DNA from 3 places in the Micromonospora sp. AB353 genome. Region 1 is predicted to be linked to each of the others. Evidence: riboswitches for the same ligand, from Rfam matches in the RefSeq annotation. Region 1 holds a riboswitch; each other region holds the start of a gene.

The links. A riboswitch is a leader RNA that binds a small molecule or an ion and turns the genes downstream of it on or off. The one in region 1 is predicted to bind cyclic di-AMP.
Region 2: it holds a riboswitch for cyclic di-AMP, as region 1 does, so the genes downstream of both, ACPCK6_RS05070 (C40 family peptidase) here and ACPCK6_RS03245 (coiled-coil domain-containing protein) in region 1, are expected to answer to the same signal.
Region 3: it holds a riboswitch for cyclic di-AMP, as region 1 does, so the genes downstream of both, ACPCK6_RS08750 (coiled-coil domain-containing protein) here and ACPCK6_RS03245 (coiled-coil domain-containing protein) in region 1, are expected to answer to the same signal.

The regions. Positions count from the first base shown of each region.
Region 1 is NZ_JBMVFV010000004.1:71,880-75,142, reverse strand. Features, by position in the region: gene ACPCK6_RS03250 (carbonic anhydrase) at 1-646, shown strand, start outside; gene ACPCK6_RS03245 (coiled-coil domain-containing protein) at 704-1,732, opposite strand; cyclic di-AMP (ydaO/yuaA leader) riboswitch at 1,737-1,867, opposite strand; gene ACPCK6_RS03240 (YibE/F family protein) at 2,022-3,263, opposite strand, start outside.
Region 2 is NZ_JBMVFV010000006.1:83,962-87,224, forward strand. Features, by position in the region: gene dcd (dCTP deaminase) at 1-267, shown strand, start outside; gene ACPCK6_RS05070 (C40 family peptidase) at 332-1,363, opposite strand; cyclic di-AMP (ydaO/yuaA leader) riboswitch at 1,377-1,511, opposite strand; gene ACPCK6_RS05075 (lysozyme family protein) at 1,750-2,373, shown strand; gene ACPCK6_RS05080 (hypothetical protein) at 2,464-3,153, opposite strand; gene ACPCK6_RS05085 (ATP-binding cassette domain-containing protein) at 3,150-3,263, opposite strand, start outside.
Region 3 is NZ_JBMVFV010000012.1:91,273-94,535, forward strand. Features, by position in the region: gene ACPCK6_RS08740 (HelD family protein) at 1-551, shown strand, start outside; gene ACPCK6_RS08745 (cation diffusion facilitator family transporter) at 656-1,570, shown strand; cyclic di-AMP (ydaO/yuaA leader) riboswitch at 1,715-1,845, shown strand; gene ACPCK6_RS08750 (coiled-coil domain-containing protein) at 1,850-2,926, shown strand; gene ACPCK6_RS08755 (SRPBCC family protein) at 2,952-3,263, opposite strand, start outside.

The DNA of each region.
Region 1 (3,263 bases):
GAGCACCCCGGAACAGGCACTGACCGAGCTGCGTGCCGGTAATCACCGGTTCGTCACGGGCGTCCCGCAGCATCCGAATCAGGACGCCGGGCACCGGGCGGCGGTGGCCGACGGCCAGCACCCGTTCGCGGTGATCGTCGGCTGCTCCGACTCGCGGCTCGCCGCCGAGATCATCTTCGACCGCGGTCTCGGTGACCTCTTCGTGGTGCGTACCGCCGGGCACACCGCCGGGCCGGAGGTGCTCGGCAGCGTCGAGTACGCCGTCACCGTGCTGGGCACGCCGCTCGTGGTGGTGCTCGGGCACGACTCGTGCGGCGCGGTCCAGGCCGCCCGGGAGGGGGTCCGGACCGGTGCCGCCCCGGCCGGGCACCTGGGCGCGGTGGTGGACGCGGTCTCGCCGAGCCTGCTGCGCGCCGCCCGCCAGGGCGTCGAGGATCTCGACGGGATCATCGACGTCCACATCGCGCAGACGGTGGAGACGCTGCTGGCCCGGTCCGCCGTGCTGGCCGAGCGGGTGGCCGCCGGGCGGTGCACGGTGGTGGGCATGTCGTACCGGCTCGCCGGTGGCGAGGTGCGGACCGTGGCGCAGGCCCCGGCCCCGCTGCCCGCCCCGGCCGCGCCCGCCGACCCGGCGCTGGCGAGCTGACCCGTACGGACGAGAAAAGGGGCCGCCCGAGGGCGGCCCCTTTTCGTGGTGTCCGGGTCAGAGCAGCGACATGTGGACGTGATCGGTGTGGTTCGACGGTCCGCTGTACGAACTCCAGCCGGTGGCCGGGAACCAGATCTGCCGGTTCCAGATGACGTAGTAGATGCCCAGCCGGTCGGCGTTGCGGATGAGGAAGGCGGCCACCTCGTTGCCGTACCGGCGGGTGTCGTTGTTGTGCCAGGGCGCGAAGCCGCTGTTCTGGAGCGACCAGTCGCACGCCTTGCCCTTGGGGTGCTCCCACGGCCCGCCGGGCCGGTAGCAGCCCACGAAGCGCTTGAAGCCGGCGCGCCGGACCTCCTTGTACGCGTGCAGCGTGCGCGGCGTGACGCAGCCCGAGGTGGTCGGGTCGTCCTCGCTGCACGACTCGGCCTTCCACCCGCCGTCGGAGGTGCGGCCGGGGGCGATCTTGGCGACCGGTGAGGTGGCGGAGACCAGGCCGCCGGTGAAGCCGAGACCGCCGACGAGCTTCAGCGCACGCTCGGCCTGCACCTTCTCGCGCTCCATCGCGTTCTTCTGCTTCTCCTGCTCGCGCACCTCGGCGTCGAGCGCGATCTTGGCCTGCTCGGCGCGGGTCTTGACCGCGTTGATGGCGGCCAGGCGCTGCGCGTTGAGGAGGTTCAGCTCGTCCAAGGCGTTGACCCGGCGGACGAACGAGTCGGGGGAGTTGCTCTCCAGCAGCATCGCCATCGCGCCCATCCGGCCGGTCCGGTAGGACTGGGCGGCGAGCTGGTTGACCTGCGGGCTGAGCGCGTCGAGTTCGGCCTGTGCCGTCTTCACCTCGGCCGCCAGCCGCCGCTGGCGGTCCTGGGACTTGGCGAGCTTCGCCTTGGCCTGGAGGAAGTTCCGGTTGGCGGAGTCGATCGCCTCGGTGATGAGCGGCGGGTCGCCGTCCTCCTCGTGGCCCGAGGGGTTGCCGGGGGCCGCCGCGGCGGGGGCCGCGGTCGCCGGGTTCGGGCCGGCCAGCACGGCCAGCGAGGCCAGCACGGCCACCACGGGTGTCAGCCAGCGGCGCAGGGGTGCCGTCACAGTGTTCCCTTCCGTCGGCCGCCGACCGGGTTAGCTGACGGGTTCGGGACGGAAGTGGCCCCTACCGCTGTCGCGGATTCACCCCATGTACCTGGTTCCCCGGTTCGCCCGTGGGCGATTGGGCGGCGGCACCGCTGGCGCCGGTGCGCGCCTTCGGCGGTGACCGGCAGCGAGGTTACCTGACAGCACTCGTGAGGATCTACGTCCGGAAGCCGACCAATAGCGAGATTTCGCCGTGGCACACCGTGACCAGCGTCGCGTTTGAATTCGATGGTCACGCTGCGGAGTGTCACCATGCGGCCTCCGTACTCCTTCCGCCGCCGAGGGCCTCCAGCGCGTCGTCCCGTCCGGCCGGCGGCGGGGGCGCGGCGGGCGCCGGCTCCGCGCCGGGCGAGCGCCGCCCGGCGGTGGTCACGATCGCGGCCAGTCCGGTCGTCAGCGGTACGGCGGCGATCAGGCCGAGCGTCGCCACCGCGCTGCGGACGATCTCCTGGGCGAGGAACTCACTGGTGAGGATCTCGCTCACCGGGCGGGAGTCGGCGACCAGCAGGAGCAGCAGCGGCAGTGAGGCGCCCGCGTACGCCAGCACGATGGTGTTGACGGTGGACGCGATGTGGGCCCGGCCGACGCGGGTCGCCGCCCGGTAGAGCTGCCGCCGGGACAGTCCGGGGTTGGCGTGCGCCAGTTCGGTGACGGTGGCCGCCTGGGTGACCGTCACGTCGTCCAGCACGCCCAGCGAGCCGATGATGATGCCGGCCAGCAGCAGCCCGTGCAGGTCCACGTCGCCCTGGAACATGGACAGCGTGGTGGCGTCCTCGCTGCCGAAGCCGGTCAGGTGGGTGGCGGACGTGGCGAGCAGGCCGAGCACGCCGGTGACCACCAGGCTGCCGAGCGTGCCGAGCACCGCGACCGACGTCTGCGCGGTGATCCCGTGCGTCAGGTAGAGCACCACGAACATGATCAACGCGGCGCCGACGATCGCCACGAGCAGCGGCGGCTGGCCGGCACCGATACCAGGCAGCACGAAGCCCAGGAGGATGGCGAAGCTGGCCACCAGGCCGCCGAGCGCGGCGAGCCCGCGCCACCGGCCGAACGCCACGATCGCGGCGGCGAACAGCACCATCAGCCAGATCAGCGGCGTACCGCGCTGGTGCTCGGCGATGTTGTAGGACTTCACCGCCGGGTCGGCCGGGTCGGTCAGCTCGACCAGGACGACCTCGTCGCCGACCGCGACCCGGGGAGCGCCCGGCCCGGCCGGGATCGGCGTCTCGACCTGCCGGCCCGCGTCCGGGCCCTGCTCGGCGGTGACCGTCACGGTGCCGCAGGGGCCACCGCCGCCCTCCGGGGCCTCCGGCGTCGGCGGGCAGGGCTCGGTGACCACCCGGGTCACCGTGCCGTGGTAGCGGGGGACGTCAGCGCCGCCGATCGGCTCCCGGTCCTGCCCGGGCCAGAGCACCAGCGCCGCGATCACGGTGAGCGCGAACAGCGGCACCACCACGGCGACGAGCAGCCGTCGTACGCCCGGCGGCGC
Region 2 (3,263 bases), on a different contig from region 1:
GGGCGGCTGGGGCTGCTGACCCACTCGACAGCCGGTTTCATCGACCCGGGCTTCTCCGGTCACGTCACGCTGGAGCTGTCGAACGTGGCGAACCTGCCGATCACGCTCTGGCCGGGCATGAAGATCGGGCAGCTCTGCATCTTCCGGCTCTCCTCGCCGGCCGAGCACCCGTACGGCTCGGCCGTCTACGGCTCGCGTTACCAGGGGCAGCGCGGTCCGACGCCGAGCCGGTCCTGGCAGAGCTGGCGCACCTGGCCGACGCGCTGACCGCGCCCGCAGTTGTTAATAGGGGCCCCCTCCTCTACCGGAGGCGTTAAGAGGGGGCCCTTCCTTACACCCGGCCGTAGCTGTTGATGTCGCCGTCGTCGACCCGCTTCATGGTGATCGGCTTGCCGGACTGGGAGGCGTGCACCACCCAGCCGTCACCCACGTACATCGCCACGTGGTGCAGGTCGCCGTAGTAGAAGACGAGGTCACCGGCGCGCAACTCGGCCCGGCTGATCCGCTTCGTCACGCCGTGCTGCTGGCGTGCGCTGTGCGGCAGCGAGACGCCGCCCTTCGCCCAGGCGGCCATGGTGAGGCCCGAGCAGTCGAAGTGGTCCGGTCCGGCCGCGCCCCAGACGTAGATCTTGCCGATCTGGGCGCAGGCGAACTTGACCGCCGCTCCGGCCGGGCCACCGGGGTAGCCGGACGGACAGGGCGCCGGGCGCAGCGGGCCGCCGCCACCCTTGCCGTACACAGTGAGCCGCAGCTTCTCCAGCTTGGCGATCTCGGCGTCGATCTGCTTCTTCTTCGCCGCGAGCTGGGCCTCGGTACGCGCCAGCCCGGCGACCATCTCGTCCAGCGGCTTCTTCTTCGCCGCCAGCTCGTCGCGCAGCGCGGCGACGGAGCGCACCTGCTCGTGCTGGCGGTGCGCGAAGCGGTCGAGCAGCTCCAGGCCGTTGACCAGGTCACCGGGCGAGCGGCTGCCCAGCAGCGCGTTGACTGTGGAGAGGTTGTCGCCCTTGTAGGCGTCGGCGGCGAGCCCGCCGACCTGGCCGAGGGCGGCGTCCACCCGGGCCTGGAGGGGTGCGATCTGGCGGCCGAGCGCGTCGGCCTGCTTGCGCCGCGCGGCGAGCTGCTCACGTACGGCGTTGACCTGTTCGATGACCGGTTCGAGCTTGTTCCAGTCGCGGTCGATCTGGGCCTCGATCTCGGCGACCGAGGGTTCGGCGTGTGCCGCCGTGGCGCCGCCGGTCAGGACGACTGCGGTGCCGACCAGGGCGGCGAGGGCTGTGGTGAAGCGGGACCAGCGGGTACGCGGCACAGCCGTGGACCGGTCGACCGACCGGCTCGACGACGGCCGCGGGGCATGGAGTGCCACCGGGCGTCCGTACTCCTTCTTCCGTACCGCCTACCGGGTTAGCTGACGGATTCGGGCGGGAAGGGAGCCGCCCTACCGCATCGCTGCGGATTCACCCCAGGTACCTGGTTCCCCGGCTCGCCCGGAGGCGACTCGGCGGTGTCGGACCGTCACCGACCGGGTTGGACGGTGAGACGTGCGGCCGACGATTCACCAGAGTAGGGACCACCGTTATCGATCCGCAACTTCCAGCGCCGTGACACTCCGTACGCGATGCGGGGCCGCACCGAGGATAGAGGTGAAATTTTCTTTCAAGGCTGATTACCCACTGGAAAGCTATTGACCCTCGCGGGTGTGCGGAGTGAGGGTGGAGACGCAGTGACCCCCATCCCTGTCCAGGAGGTTCGATGCACCTCTCCGCCCCGCCGTCGGGCAGACGGATACTGCTCGCCGCCGCAGTGGCGACAGCCACCGCGCTGGCGACGACCGGCCCGGTGACCGCCGCGCCGGACACGTCCGCGCCCGCGAGCGACAGGCAACAACAGTACGCCGCCGCCGCGGCCGAGTACGGCGTGCCGCAGAACGTACTGCTCGGCGTCTCCTATCTGGAGTCCCGCTGGGACACCCACACCGGACAGCCGAGCACCAGCGGTGGCTACGGCCCGATGCACCTGACCGACGCCGCGCACATCCTCGCCATGCCGGGCAGCGCCCACGTCGACGAGGACGAGGACCCGCGCGGCGACGACTCCCGCCCGCTGAAGCTCGACCCGGCCACCGCCGCCGCACCGGAGCGGGAGACCCCGCTGCCGCCCGCCTCGCTCCAGACGCTCGACGCCGCCGCCGCGCTCACCGGGCTCGACGCGGGCACGCTGCGCACCGACCCGGCCGCGAACATCCGCGGTGGCGCGGCGCTGCTGGCGTCGTACCAGAAGGCGCTGGGTGGGCCGTGCGTGACACCGAGTTTCGCTTACCGCCCTGCGCGGGTCGCCCGTCGTCGCGGGACCTTCGACCGTGCCGGAGCACGGTGACCAGCGGTCTTTGGGTGGAACTACCGCACCAGGTTACGCGACGTACGCCGCAGCACCAAATCGTGCCGAGTGCTCCCGGTCACCCGTCGCTCAGGCCCGGGTACGCCGCGCCCAGGCGTAGCCGGTCAGCGCCACCGCCGCCCAGAGCGCCGCCCAGCAGGTCAGCAGCAGACCCTCGCCGGCCGCGACCGGCCCGGTGAGCGCCCGCGCGGTCGCCATCACCGGCGGGGCCAGCCACGGCACGACCGAGCCGGACAGCCCGAGCACCACGACCCCGACCGCGCCGGTGACCAGCACCGCGACCCCGTAGCCGGCGCTGCGCGTCACCGCCCGGCTGGCGAGCGCGCCGAGCGCCACCGCCGCCGGCAGCGCGAGCAGGTGTGCCCAGAGCCCCAGGGCCACCCCGGCGAGCACCGGCCGCTCCCCCGGCCCGACGGCAGCGGTGACCCCGCCCAGCGGCCACGGCAGCGCCAGCGCCAGCAGCACCACGGCGAGCCCCGCCACCAGCGCCGCGATCAGCCCGGCCGCCCGTTCCCGGGCCGGGCCGGCCACCACCCGGGCCATCCGGCGCTGCACGTCGGGTTCCACGTCCAGCAGGATCTTGGTCTGCCAGGCCAGCACCGGGAACAGCACCACGGCGGAGACGCCGTAGGCCTCCGCCGGTCGGGCCCGGCCACCGCCGTAGAGGACGCCGAGGACGAGCAGGCCGGCCAGGACCGGCGCGAGCGCCCGTCCGGTACGCAGGAAGCCGGCCAACCGCAGCCGGACCAGCGCGATCACCGGGTCACCTCGGACGCCGGCCCGGGCCGGGCGGAGCCCTCGGCCTCGGCACCGGCCTGGTCCGGGGAACCAGCGGCGGACGCGCCGCCCGGCCCGCCGGTGCCCGACGG
Region 3 (3,263 bases), on a different contig from region 1:
TGGCGTCCTGGACGGTGGTCGGTGACCCGGCGCAGACCGCCTGGACCGGCGACCCGCAGGAGCTGGACCGGGCCCGTGACCAGGCGCTGGGCCGGCGCAAGCGGCACCGCTACGAGCTGACCACCAACTACCGGAACTCGGCGGAGATCTTCGCGGTGGCGGCGGCGGAGATCCGCCGCCTCTACCCGGACCTGCCGCTGCCCGACGCGGTGCGGTCCACCGGCGTGCCGCCGGTCGAGCGCACGGTGCCCGCCGCCGACCTGCCGGCGGCCACCGTCGAGGCGGCCGAGGCGCTGCTCGCGCAGGTGGAGGGCACCGTCGGGGTGATCACGCCGGTGCCGCGCCGGGACGAGGTCGCCGGCTGGCTGGGCGGGCTCGGCGCGGGCCGCCTCCAGGTGGTGACCAGCCTGCAGGCCAAGGGCATGGAGTACGACGGCGTGGTGCTGGTGGCACCGAGCGAGATCCGGGCCGACCCCGGCTCGGGTGTGCGCACGCTGTACGTGGCGCTGTCGCGGGCCACCCAGCGGCTCACCACGCTCGATCCCGTCTGACGGACACCCGACGTTGATCCAGCCGTCACCCACAGTTCAGTTGCATACATAGCGATGTGAACATACATTGGGCCTGGCCGGTACGGGGCAGGAAGGGTGTTGGCGTGGGCGCAGGTCATGACCACAGCGGCGCGGTGACCAACGCGGCGCACCGCCACCGGGGCCGCCTCTGGGCCGCCTTCGCGCTGCTCGCCGCCCTGATGGTGGTCGAGGCGGTGGCCGCGTTCACGACCGGCTCGCTGGCGCTGCTCTCCGACGCCGGGCACATGTTCACCGACGTCCTCGGCATCGGCATGGCGCTGGCCGCGATCACCGCCACCCGCCGCGCCGGCACCGACCCGCAGCGCACGTTCGGGCTCTACCGGCTGGAGGTGCTCGCCGCCCTCGCCAACGCCGTCCTGCTCGGCGCCGTGGCGATCTACGTCCTGGTCGAGGCGGTACGCCGGTTCGGCGAGCCGCCGGAGGTGCTGGCCGGCCCGATGCTCGTGGTGGCGGTGCTCGGCCTGCTCGCCAACATCGTCGCGTTCGCGCTGCTGCGCGCCGGGGCGAAGGAGAGCATCAACCTGCGCGGGGCGTACCTGGAGGTGCTCGGCGACCTGCTCGGCTCGCTCGGCGTGATCGCCGCGGCGCTGGTCATCGCGGTGACCGACTGGTGGTGGGCGGACCCGCTGGTCGCCGTCGGGATCGGCCTGTTCATCCTGCCGCGCACCTGGCGGCTCGGCCGGGCCGCGCTGCGCATCCTGGTGCAGGCCGCGCCGGAGCACCTCCAGGTCACCGCCGTGCACGACCGGCTGGCGGCCGTGCCCGGCGTGGCCGAGGTGCACGACCTGCACGTCTGGACGCTCACCTCGGGCATGGAGGTGGCCTCGGCGCACCTGACCACCGACCCGGGCGCGGACCCGGCCGGGGTGCTGGCCGCCGCGCGGGCCGCCCTGCACGAGGACTTCTCCATCGATCACGCCACGTTGCAGGTCGAACCCGGAGCGTCGGCCGGAGTGTGCGGCAAGACCGAGTGGTGATTAGGACACACTTAAATCACTGTGGCTAATGTAGTCTTATGCCGGTTTTGCCCCGCCTAGTGGCGTTGCTCGACGGAGCCGCGCCCGGGCAGCGCCGGTAGTCTCGGTCGCGGCCGCACCCGCGGACGCCACCCGGCCCCGGTGGGGCGGCCGTCGCCTAATCGTCCGCAGGGACGAGCCGGGGAACCACGTACGTGGGGTGCATCCGCGTCAGCGGTAGGGATCTTCCGTCCCGAACCCGTCAGCTAACCCGGTCGGCGTTGACGGAAGGACGTGTGAATGCCCCCAGTGGCACCTGTACGACGGACGGCCGCCCGGTTGGCGGCCCTGCTCGTCGCGACGCTGACCCTCGGCGTCGCGACCGTTCCGGTCTCCCCCGCCTCCGCGGCGCCGGCGACCGGCCTGCTCGCCGCCGCGCCCGGCGGCGACGACGAGGGCGGCACGCCGGAACTGCGCGCCCAGCTCGACGCGGCCAGCAAGGGCTGGCTGGAGGCGAAGGCCGCGCTGAACCGGTCGGTGACCCGCCAGAAACAGCTCAACGACCAGCTCAAGACGGTCGGCGCCGAGCTCGCCGTCCGCGACGCCAAGGTCGGCGAGATCGCCGTCGTGGCGTACCGCAACGGCCGCCTGGGCACCGCCGGGGCGCTGCTGGGCAGCAGCAGCCCGGAGGGCTTCATGGACCGGGCCGCCGCGCTGGAACAGGTCGCCGCGCACGAGGACCGTACGCTGCGCGACCTGATCGCCACCCGCGACGAGGCCACCCGCACCCGCGCCCAGCTCGACGGGGAGATCCTCGAGCAGCGCAAGCAGGTGACGGTGATGGCCAAGCGCAAGGAACAGGCCGAGCGCGCCCTGGAGGTGGCGAACGACCGCGCGTCGCGCAGCAGCAGCGGCGGTGGCAGCGTCCAGGGCACCTCCGGCAAGAACGCCAAACCGGCGCCGCGCAACTCGGACGGCTCCTGGCCGTCGGAGTCGTGCAGCGTCAACGACCCGACCCCGGCGAACGGCTGCATCACGCCGCGCACGCTGCACGCGCTGCAACAGGCGAAGGCGGCCGGCTTCACCAGGTACGTCTCGTGCCACCGGCCGAGCGGCTCGGGTGAGCATCCGAAGGGGCGGGCCTGCGACTTCGCCGCGCAGAAGAACGGCTTCGGCGGCGTCGCCACCGGCGGTGACCGGACGTACGGCAACAACCTGGCCGCGTACTTCGTGCGCAACGCCGACCCGCTCGCCGTGCTCTACGTGATCTGGTTCAAGCAGATCTGGCTGCCCAGCAGCGGGTGGAAGTCGTACAGCGGCGGCAACGGTGACCCGTCCAGCGACCACACCAACCACGTGCACCTGTCGGTGTACTGAGCACACCCGGAGAGGGTCGGCCGGATCAGGCCGGCCGGCCCTCCAGGGTCGCCCCGAGACGAGCCGCCAGGCCCAGGTGAGCCGCCCGGGCCTGGCGGAACGCGTACCCGAACAGCGGCGCCGGCGCAGTCAGCGTGATCTCCACGTCGATGCGTACCGTGCCGTCCGGCTCGTCCCGCAGGCGGGTGTGGTTGCGGACGGTCGTCGCGGGTTGCTGCCGCGCCACGGTGACGACCTCGTCCTCGCTCGCGACGAGCACGTCCGCCTGGTACGTGACCGGGAAGTGCAGCGGGCCGAGTTGCAGCCGGTCGGTGATCGCGTAGCTGGCCAGCGCGCC